DNA from 3 places in the Oerskovia sp. Root918 genome. Region 2 is predicted to be linked to each of the others. Evidence: riboswitches for the same ligand, from Rfam matches in the RefSeq annotation. Region 2 holds a riboswitch; each other region holds the start of a gene.

Region 1 (3,269 bases), on a different contig from region 2:
CGGCAGCGTCCTGGGTGACGAACCCGCGCGCGATGAGCGTCACGACGGGCCACGCGAAGAACACCCCGAGGAAGAGCAGCGGCAGCCCGGCGGCGAGCCCCCACAGGAGGACCCGCCCGCCGCGCTGCACGGCCGCGGGCAGGCCGCGGCTCACGGGCATCGTGCTCAGCCGATCACCGTCGACGTCCACGCCTTGATCCACTCGTCGCGGTGGGCCGTGATGTCGGCGGGGGCGACCTCGAAGGGCGACGGGGACAGGGGCGCGAACTCGGCCCAGCCCTCGGGCAGCTCGGTGTCCGCGTCCGCCGGGTACATGTACATGTTGTCGGCGATGTCGGCCTGGAACGCGTCGCTCACGAGGAAGTCGACGAGCTTCTTGGCGCCCTCGGGGTTCTTGGCCCCGGTCAGCACGCCCGTGTACTCGACCTGGCGGAAGCACGTGTCGAGCAGCGCGCCCGTGGTGGTCTCGGTACCGTCCTCGGTGACCGTGAACGCGGGCGACGTCGAGTAGGACAGCACGAGGGGGCGTGGGCCCTTGCCCTCGGAGCCGGAGAAGTCGACGTAGTAGGCGTCGGACCACCCGTCGGCGACCTTGACGCCGTTGTCCTTGAGCTTGCTCCAGTAGCCCTCCCAGCCGTCCTCGCCGTAGGCGCCGACGGTCGCGAGCAGGAACGACAGCCCGGGCGACGAGGTCGCGGGGTTGGTCACGACGAGCAGGTCCTTGTACGCGGGCTCGGTCAGGTCGTCGAGCGTCGTGGGCTCGGGGATCCCCGCGGCCGAGAACCAGGCGTGGTCGACGTTGACGCAGACGTCGCCGAGGTCCACGGGGGTGAGCTCGCCGTCGCCCACGGCGTACTGGGTCGCCGAGTCGGCGAGGCCCGAGGGCGTGTAGGGCTCGAGCACGCCCTCGTCGATCGCGCGGGTCGCGAACGAGTTGTCGATGCCGAACACGACGTCGCCGAGCGGCGCGTCCTTGGTCAGGATGAGCTGGTTGACGAGCGCTCCGCCGTCGCCGGGAGCGACCTGCTTGACGGTCAGCCCGGACTCCTTCTCGAACGCGGCGAGGACGTCCTCGCTCACGTTGAAGGAGTCGTGCGTGACGAGCGTGACGGTGCTCGCCTCGGCGCTCGACGAGGTGTCGCCCGCGCCCGTGTCGGTCGTGCCGGCACAGGCCGTGAGGGCCAGCGCGCTGAGCCCGCCGACGAGGCCGAGGCCGATCGTGCGGGCGGTGCCGCGGCGGGTACTGATGGTGTTCATGTGTCCTCCTTGGACGTCACAGGAGGGGGACCTCGCGCACGGGAGGTCCCGTGAGCGAGGCTGGAGAAGCCCGACTTCCTCCACCGGTGCTAACCGGATCAGGTTCGAGGGTCTGCGGTGGTCCGCACTCTCAGCGCCTGTTGCCCGTTGTCTCCGGGCGGTCGGCGCTCCCCTGTCGTTCACCTGCGACTTTACACCGCGGTCCGACGGCGCAGGCAGGGGTCCGGCGTGTGGTCTCGCCCGGGGCGCGCCCCGCCCCGGGCGACGGCTACGGTGGGACCTGAGCTCCGCCGTCGGGCACCTTCACGACGCGCGGCGCGCCCCGCCCGCCTCACCCTCACCTGGAGGTCCACATGGCCGAGAACGAGCAGACCCTCACCGAGAAGGTCGCGACCGTCGCCCTGACGCTGGCCGCGGGCTGGGTCGCGCAGAAGGTCGTGAGCTTCGCGTGGGCCAAGGCCACGGGGCACGACGCCCCCAAGGACCTGGACGACCCCGAGGTCAGCATCATCAGCGCCGTCACCTTCGCCGCGGCCGCTGCGGCCGCGAGCGTGTTCGCCCGCCGTTTCGCGGGGCGCGAGGCCAAGCGCGTCGTGACGCGGCTCGCGGCCCGCGCGTCCTGAGGTCGGGGTCGGGCGGCTCCGGCGGGTCAGCGCCCGCCGCGTCACGGATGTTCCGTAGGGTGTCTCGATGCCCTCCTCTCCTGCCGCCCGACGCCGTCGCTCACCCCTCGTAGGAGGCCTCCTCGTCGTGGGGCTCGCACTGACCGGGTGCTCGTCGTCCGGGAACGGCTCCGAGGTGTCGCCCTCGCCGAGCGTGGCCCCGACCGCGGTCGCGCTGCCGGGCGGCACGGTCGGCAAGGCGGCCGCCTGGGTGCTCGAGGTGCTCAACGCGGACGCGTCCCCCGATGCCGCGACGCTCGATCGGCGGTTCGCCCGGACGTTCCTGGACCAGGTGCCCGCCGCCCAGCTCGTGCCCGTGCTGGACCAGCTCCGCGCGGACCGGGAATGGGTGCCGGTCTCGGTCGACGTCGTCGACGCGGGCGAGAAGCAGGCCGCGCTGACGATCGTCGGGGCGAGCGGGCAGTTCTTCACGATGCAGATCGGTGTCGACGCGGACAGCCGCATCGAGACCCTGTTCTTCGGCCCGGGCGACGACCCGCACCGCGAGCCCGCGGCGAGCTGGGACGAGCTGGGCGAACGCCTCGACGCCGTGGACGCGCAGAGCTCGCTGCTCGTGGCCCAGGTCCTGGACAACGGGACGTGCCAGGCGGTCGAGGAGGCTCCCGGCGGCTCGGACCCGGACGAGGTGCTGCCGCTCGGCTCGATCTTCAAGCTCTACGTGCTGGGCGCGGTGTCGCAGGCCGTCGAGGCCGGGACGCTGACCTGGGACGACGAGCTGACCGTGACCGACGACGTGCGGTCCCTGCCCTCGGGGCAGCTCCAGGACGCGCCCACGGGCACCGCGGTCACGGTGCGCGAGGCGGCCGAGCTCATGATCTCGATCAGCGACAACACCGCGACCGACCTGCTGGTCCAGGCCGTGGGGCGTGACGCCGTCGAACGCGCGCAGGCCACGCTGGGGCACGCCGACCCGTCGCTCAACACCCCGTTCCTCACGACCCGCGACGCGTTCGCGATCGCCTGGGGCTCGCCGTCGCAGGCCACCGGGTGGGCGGCGGCCGACACCGCGGGACGGCGCGCGATGCTCGACGCGCTGCCCGGCGGGCCCCTCGCCGTCGACCCCGCGGGAGTGACCACGCCCGTGTGGCAGGACGACGTCGACTGGTTCGCGACGTCGTCGGACCTGTGCGCCGCGCACGTCTGGTTGCACGACCGCGGCGAGCAGGACCCCGTGGTGCGCGAGGTGCTCTCGGCCAACCCCGGCATCGAGGTCGACACGACGGCGTGGCCCTACGTCGCGTTCAAGGGTGGCAGCGCGCCCGGCGTCCTGGCGGGCTCGTGGCTCGCGGAGGACGCCGCGGGCGACACGTACGTCGTGACCGTGCAGCT
Region 2 (3,269 bases):
GCACCCCCGCGCGGAGGTGAGCGGCGCCGTCGGGCACGGCGGGGAACCTGCACGGGCCGGACGGACTCGCACGATGCGGGCCGCGTCCGTGGTGTCCGAGGCGTGGCGCAGTGTCGCGACCGGCACGACCCGCGCGACCCTGTTCGCGGCGGTGCTCGTGGTGGTCGTCGGCGCGCTGGCCGCGGTCGACGTGCGGGCGATCGTCGGCGTTATCGAGGGAGCCCGCGAGTACCGTGACGCGGGCGCGAGCGTGCAGATCCTCGAGGCTACCGGGCAGGTCGACGGGGCACGCTGCGAGGCCCTCGCCAGGGTCGACGGCGTCAACGCGGCCGGCGCCCTGCGGACCGGGGAACCGCTGCGGGCGCTCAACCTCCCCTCGAGCGAGCTCACCGGCCTCGAAGCAACCCCTGGGCTGCTCGGCGCGCTCGACCGCGGACGGGTCGCCGGGGCGGGCCTGTGGCTGTCCGCGGACCTGGCCGAGGCGCTCGGCGCGGTCCCCGGTGACTCGATCGCGACGACCACCGGGCCCGCGCGGCTCGGCGCGGTCTACCCGTACCCCGACGACGGACGCGACCGCGCCCTGGGCTACGCAGCCGTCGCTCCCGTACCCGCCACGGGGCTGTTCGACTCGTGCTGGGTCGAGATCTGGCCCGTCGACCCCGAGACCGCGACGCTCCTGCGCACGACTGTCGTCGCCGACCCGTCCTCCGAGGTGCAACCCACCCAGAAGCAGCTCAACGGCCGGCTCGGTGCGACCTACGACGCGAGCGCCGAGTTCTCCGGCCGCCTGACCGAGCCCACCCCGATCGCCACGGCCGCCCTGGGCCTGGCCCTGGGATACGTCGCGATACGGCTGCGCCGCCTCGAGCTCGCCGCGGCCCTGCACGCCCGGGTCCCGCGTGCCGCCCTGACCTGGCAGATGCTCCTCGAGACCGCCGCCTGGACCGGTGCCGGGATCGTCGTGACCGTCCCCGCGCTGTGGTGGCTCGCGGGAGCCGGAGGTGACGGGCTCGCCACCGACCAGGTGAGCACCTGGATCATCGGCATGCGGACCGTCCTCGCCGGAGCAGGAGCGGTGCTCGTCGGGGCCGTGGCCGGGGCGCTCACGACCCGCGAGAAGCACCTCTTCAAGTACTTCAAGGAGAGGTGAGTACAGAGAGCTGCAAGATTCGTGAGGGGCCGGGACGGTGGGCTCGGGTGTGAGGAACAGCCGTAGAGTCGCCCACGCGTTCCAAGGTGAGGAACGACACTTGCTCGAGCGCGCGAGCAGGAATGTCATGGAAGAACCCCGCGACCGGCAGCGGTGCAACGGTCTATGGCGGGTGGGCATCTGCAAGGAGCATTTCTCAGACCGGCACGATCACGACCTCGTTGATCACCTACCGCTACCTCGACGTGGTTCACTGAGCGAACCCGATCTGTTCTGGCCAGGCCGACCTTGCGATGCAGGTCGGCCTGGCTGGCGTCGCCACTGGCCTGCTGAGTGTGCTGGTGGTTGGCTGTTCGGCGGCGCCTGTTGCCGACGAGGGTCAGTGGGTACCGGATGTCCTCGCGCTCGGGCAGGCGACGGACGTCGACTTGGTGAGGACGATCGCCGAGGACGGACAGATCACCGAGGTCGCTGCTCGAGCAGTGAGGCCGTGAGCGCCGAACGCGGGACAGGTGCGCCGACGCCCGGCGCCGTGCGCTACGGTGACGACCGCACGACCCAGCACCACCGCACCACCAGCACGACCCACAACTCCACACACCCACGGGAGCTCGCAGCAGCGAGCTGAGAGGGCGGCTCAGCGCCGCCGACCGTTCGAACCTGTTCGGATCATGCCGACGTAGGGAGAGAGCCATGAGCTCTGAGACCGCTGTGCCCACAACCACCGGGCCCGCCGCCGCTGCACCAGCTGCACCCACCGTGCCCGCCGCGACCACCGGGTCGTCCGCGCACACCATCACGACCGGACCCATCGCGGGGTCCGCCAAGGTCCACCACCCGGTCCCGGGCGCGGAGCACCTGCGCGTCCCCGAGCGCCGCGTGCTCCTGAGCAACGGCGAGCACCTGGACCTGTACGACACCTCTGGCCCCTACACCGAGTCGGACGACCCCGCGGCGTTCGACCTCGCGGGCGGCCTGCCCGCCCTGCGGGCGTCCTGGCTCCGGCCCGACGCCGTCCCCACCGAGCGCGGCACGGGCGGCGCCCGGACGCAGCTCGCCTGGGCGCGCGCCGGGGTCGTGACCGACGAGATGCGCTTCGTCGCTGCCCGCGAGGGCGTCGACGTCGAGCTCGTGCGCGACGAGGTCGCGCGTGGCCGGGCGGTGATCCCGGCCAACCGTCGGCACCCCGAGATCGAGCCCATGATCATCGGCAAGGCGTTCGGCGTGAAGATCAACGCGAACATCGGGAACTCGGCCGTGACCTCCTCGATCGAGGAGGAGGTCGAGAAGATGGTGTGGGCCGCGCGCTGGGGCGCCGACACCCTCATGGACCTCTCGACGGGCAAGGACATCCACGAGACCCGCGAGTGGGTGCTGCGCAACTCCCCGATCCCCGTGGGGACGGTGCCGCTCTACCAGGCGCTCGAGAAGGTCAAGGGGGACCCCGCGAAGCTCACGTGGGAGATCTACCGCGACACCGTGATCGAGCAGGCCGAGCAGGGCGTCGACTACATGACCGTGCACGCGGGCGTCCTGCTGCGCTACGTCCCGCTGACCGCGCGCCGTGTCACGGGCATCGTGTCCCGCGGCGGCTCGATCATGGCCGCGTGGTGCCTCGCGCACCACCAGGAGTCGTTCCTGTACACGCACTTCGCGGAGCTGTGCGAGATCCTGCGCGACTACGACGTCACGTTCTCGCTCGGCGACGGCCTGCGACCGGGGTCCATCGCGGACGCCAACGACGCGGCCCAGTTCGCTGAGCTGCGAACGCTGGGTGAGCTGACCAAGGTCGCGAAGTCCTACGGCGTGCAGGTCATGATCGAGGGCCCGGGGCACGTCCCCATGCACAAGATCGTCGAGAACGTGCGCCTCGAGGAGGAGCTGTGCGAGGAGGCGCCGTTCTACACGCTCGGCCCGCTCGCGACCGACATCGCGCCCGCCTACGACCACATCACGTCCGCGATCGGGGCCGCGATCATCGCCCAGGCCGGGACTGCGATGCTCTGCTACGTCACGCCCAAGGAGCACCTGGGGCTGCCCGACCGTGACGACGTCAAGACGGGGGTCATCACGTACAAGATCGCGGCGCACTCCGCCGACCTGGCCAAGGGGCACCCGC
Region 3 (3,269 bases), on a different contig from region 2:
CGTGGACGGGGGAGTCGGGTGGGTCATGTGGTCCTCCGGGAGGTGGGAGCCGAGGTAGAGGTGTGCCGTCGGGGTAGAGGGCCCCACCCCGCTACCTCGACGCGAGCCCTCTATCTCGCGGGGGTAGGGGTGGGCGAGAAGCGCAGGGGGTCGATCGCCGCGACCGCGGGCGGCAGCGGCTGGCCGGTCAGGACCGCGTCGATCGCTGCCCCCGTGACGGGGGCGAGCAGCACGCCGTTGCGGTAGTGGCCCGTGGCGAGGACCAGGCCGGGGACGGTGGTGGGCCCTAGGAACGGCAGGTTGTCGGGCGTGCCCGGGCGCACGCGCGGGGTGACCTCGACGAGGGCCAGCTCGTCGAGCCCGGGCAGCAGGGCGCGCGCGTCGCGCAGGAGCGCGAAGACGCCGCCCGCGGTCGCGCGCCGGTCGTCGGGGTGCTCCTCGCTCGTCGCGCCGACGACGACCTCGCGGTGCCCGCCGGGCCCGGGCGTACGCGGTACGACGTACACCGGACGCCCTTGCACGATCCCTCGCACCACGTGGTCGAGCGTGAACCACGCGGGGGCGTCGAGCCGCAGCGTCTGCCCCTTCACCGGACGGGTCGGGGCGCACACCTCGGGGACGTCCGCGAGCAGGTCCCCCGAGTCCGCACCCGCCGCGAGGACCACGGTCCCCGCGCGGTGCTCGACGCCCGCGTCGTCGAGCGCCCCGGTCACGGGAGAGCCGGGTCCGGACGCGCGCAGCAGCCGGACCGCCCGGCGGCGCACGACGGCGGCGCGCGGGTCCCGCGCGAGAGCCGCGGTCAGCGCGCGGTGCACCGCGCGGGGATCGACCTGATGGTCGCCCGGTGCCCAGAACGCACCGGCCACGCGCGGCCCGACGAGCGGTTCGCGCTCGCGCGCCGCCGCGACCGAGATCTCGGTCGAGTCGAGCCCCCAGGCCTCCTGGAGCGCGCGCACGCGGCGCCCGAGCGCCAGGTCGTCGCCGTCGTAGGCCAGCGTGAGCGTGCCGGTCGCGCGCAGCCCGACGTCGAGCCCCGAGTCCGCCTCGAGCTCGGCCGCGAACGCTGGCCACCGTGCCGCCGAGTCGGCGCCCAGGCGCAGCGCGGTCTCCTCGCCGAAGTCGGCCTCGGTCACGGGCGCGAGCATCCCGGCCGCGGCGTGGGTCGCGCCGTCGCCCGGGGCCGGGTCCAGGACGGTCACGCGCAGGCCAGCACGCGAGGCCCGCCAGGCCGCGGTGAGCCCCACGATGCCGCCGCCCACGACGAGGACGTCCGTGGCGCCGTCGGGCGTGGTGATCGTCGTCCGGTCGCCGGGCGCGACGCGCCTCACGGGGCCCGACGGCGCCGCGCCCCCCAGGCTCCCGTCGCGCCCCGGCGGACGCGCGGGCAGGGCGGGGTGGTCGGTGGACAGGGCTGCGCACATGCGCTCGCTCCCTTCGCTGGCATGACCCAGATCAGGTTCGACGGTCGGCTCTCGCCCTCTCAGCCCCGTGCGGGGCTCCCGTGCTTCGCGGCCACCCTACAACGCACGCCGGCCACGCTCGGGGCGTGCCCACGGGCTGCGCCGCGACCGTGTCCCGGGCGGGCCGCGCCTATCCTGGGCGCCGTGACCACTGCTCCGACCGGCGACGCCGAGCCCCGACAGCACACCTCGCCCCAGCGCACCAGCCCCACGGCTCCTGCCGGGCGGGCCCGCCCGGCGGCCGTCGAGCGCCTGCGGGCGGCCCGGCTGTACCTGTGCACCGACGCCCGCGAGGAGCGCGGCGACCTCGAGGACTTCCTGCACGCGGCGCTCGCGGGCGGGGTCGACGTGGTCCAGCTCCGCGACAAGGGGCTCGACGTCGCGCGCGAGCTCGAGCTGCAGGAGGTCGTCGCGCGCGTCGCGACCGAGCACGGGGCGCTGTGGGCGGTCAACGACCGGGCCGATGTCGCCCTCCTGACGGGAGCCCCGGTGGTGCACATGGGTCAGGGCGACCTGCCCGTGCCCGCGGTGCGGTCGCTCCTGGGTGCGGGCCCGCTGCTGGGCCGCTCGACGCACTCGCTCGCCCAGGCCACGGCCGCCGAGGCGGATCCCGAGGTCGACTACTTCTGCGTGGGACCGCTCTGGGCGACGCCGACCAAGCCGGGGCGCGACGCCGTCGGGCTCGACCTGCTGCGACAGGTCGCCGCGACGGCGCCGACCACGCCGTGGTTCGCGATCGGCGGTGTCGACGCCGCGCGGCTCGACGAGGTGCTCGACGCGGGGGCCGAGCGCATCGTCGTGGTGCGTGCGATCACGGGCGCGGCCGACCCCGAGCGGGCCGCTCGCGAGCTGCGCGGACGGCTGCCCGCCTGACGCGCGCAGTGATCCCCGTCGCACGTCGTGGACCGATGCCGGGGATCGGCGCCGAGCCAACTATCCTGGGCTGGTGACACCCACCCCCTCAGCCCCCCGGCCCGTATTGGTCGTCGACTTCGGCGCACAGTACGCCCAGCTGATCGCGCGTCGCGTGCGTGAGGCCAAGGTGTACTCGGAGATCGTCCCCCACACCTTCACCGTCGAGCAGATGCTCGCCAAGAACCCGGCAGCGATCATCCTGTCCGGTGGTCCCTCGTCCGTGTACGCGCAGGGTGCGCCCTTCGTGGACCCCGCGCTGTTCGACGCCGGCGTGCCCGTCCTGGGCATCTGCTACGGCTTCCAGGCCATGGCCAAGGCGCTCGGTGGCACGGTCGCGCAGACCGGCCTCAGCGAGTACGGCGGCACGGCCGTCGAGGTCTGCCAGGCCGGTGCGCTGCTCGCGGGCTCGCCCGACCAGCAGACCGCCTGGATGAGCCACGGCGACGCCGTCCACGCGGCCCCCGAGGGCTTCGAGGTCCTCGCGACCTCGGCCGGCTCCCCGGTCGCAGCGTTCGAGGACACCGGGCGTCGCCTCTACGGCGTGCAGTGGCACCCCGAGGTCAAGCACTCCCCGCTGGGCCAGAAGGCTCTCGAGAACTTCCTGTACCAGGGCGCGGGCCTCGCCGGCGACTGGACCCCGGGCAACGTCATCGCCGATCAGATCGCGCTCATCCGCGAGCAGGTCGGCGACGCGCGCGTCATCTGCGGCCTGTCCGGAGGCGTCGACTCCTCGGTCGCCGCGGCCCTCGTCCAGCAGGCCGTGGGCGACCAGCTCACGTGCGTGTTCGTCGACCACGGCCTGCTGCGCGCGGGCGAGGTCGAGCAGGTCGAGCGCGACTTCGTCGCGGCCACGGGCGTCAAGCTCGTCGTCATGGACGAGAAGCAGCGCTTCCT

What was found. A riboswitch is a leader RNA that binds a small molecule or an ion and turns the genes downstream of it on or off. The one in region 2 is predicted to bind thiamine pyrophosphate.
Region 1: another riboswitch for thiamine pyrophosphate. It lies ahead of ASE27_RS01005 (thiamine ABC transporter substrate binding subunit); the one in region 2 lies ahead of thiC (phosphomethylpyrimidine synthase ThiC).
Region 3: another riboswitch for thiamine pyrophosphate. It lies ahead of thiO (glycine oxidase ThiO); the one in region 2 lies ahead of thiC (phosphomethylpyrimidine synthase ThiC).

Annotation. Positions count from the first base shown of each region.
Region 1 is NZ_LMJG01000001.1:225,494-228,762, reverse strand. It holds gene ASE27_RS01010 (iron ABC transporter permease) at 1-160, opposite strand, end outside; gene ASE27_RS01005 (thiamine ABC transporter substrate binding subunit) at 166-1,257, opposite strand; TPP riboswitch at 1,316-1,441, opposite strand; gene ASE27_RS01000 (DUF4235 domain-containing protein) at 1,611-1,880, shown strand; gene ASE27_RS00995 (serine hydrolase) at 1,948-3,269, shown strand, end outside.
Region 2 is NZ_LMJG01000015.1:154,230-157,498, reverse strand. It holds gene ASE27_RS15940 (hypothetical protein) at 1-1,150, shown strand, start outside; TPP riboswitch at 1,744-1,853, shown strand; gene thiC (phosphomethylpyrimidine synthase ThiC) at 1,844-3,269, shown strand, end outside.
Region 3 is NZ_LMJG01000016.1:134,382-137,650, forward strand. It holds gene thiS (sulfur carrier protein ThiS) at 1-27, opposite strand, end outside; gene thiO (glycine oxidase ThiO) at 111-1,421, opposite strand; TPP riboswitch at 1,428-1,505, opposite strand; gene thiE (thiamine phosphate synthase) at 1,713-2,333, shown strand; gene guaA (glutamine-hydrolyzing GMP synthase) at 2,407-3,269, shown strand, end outside.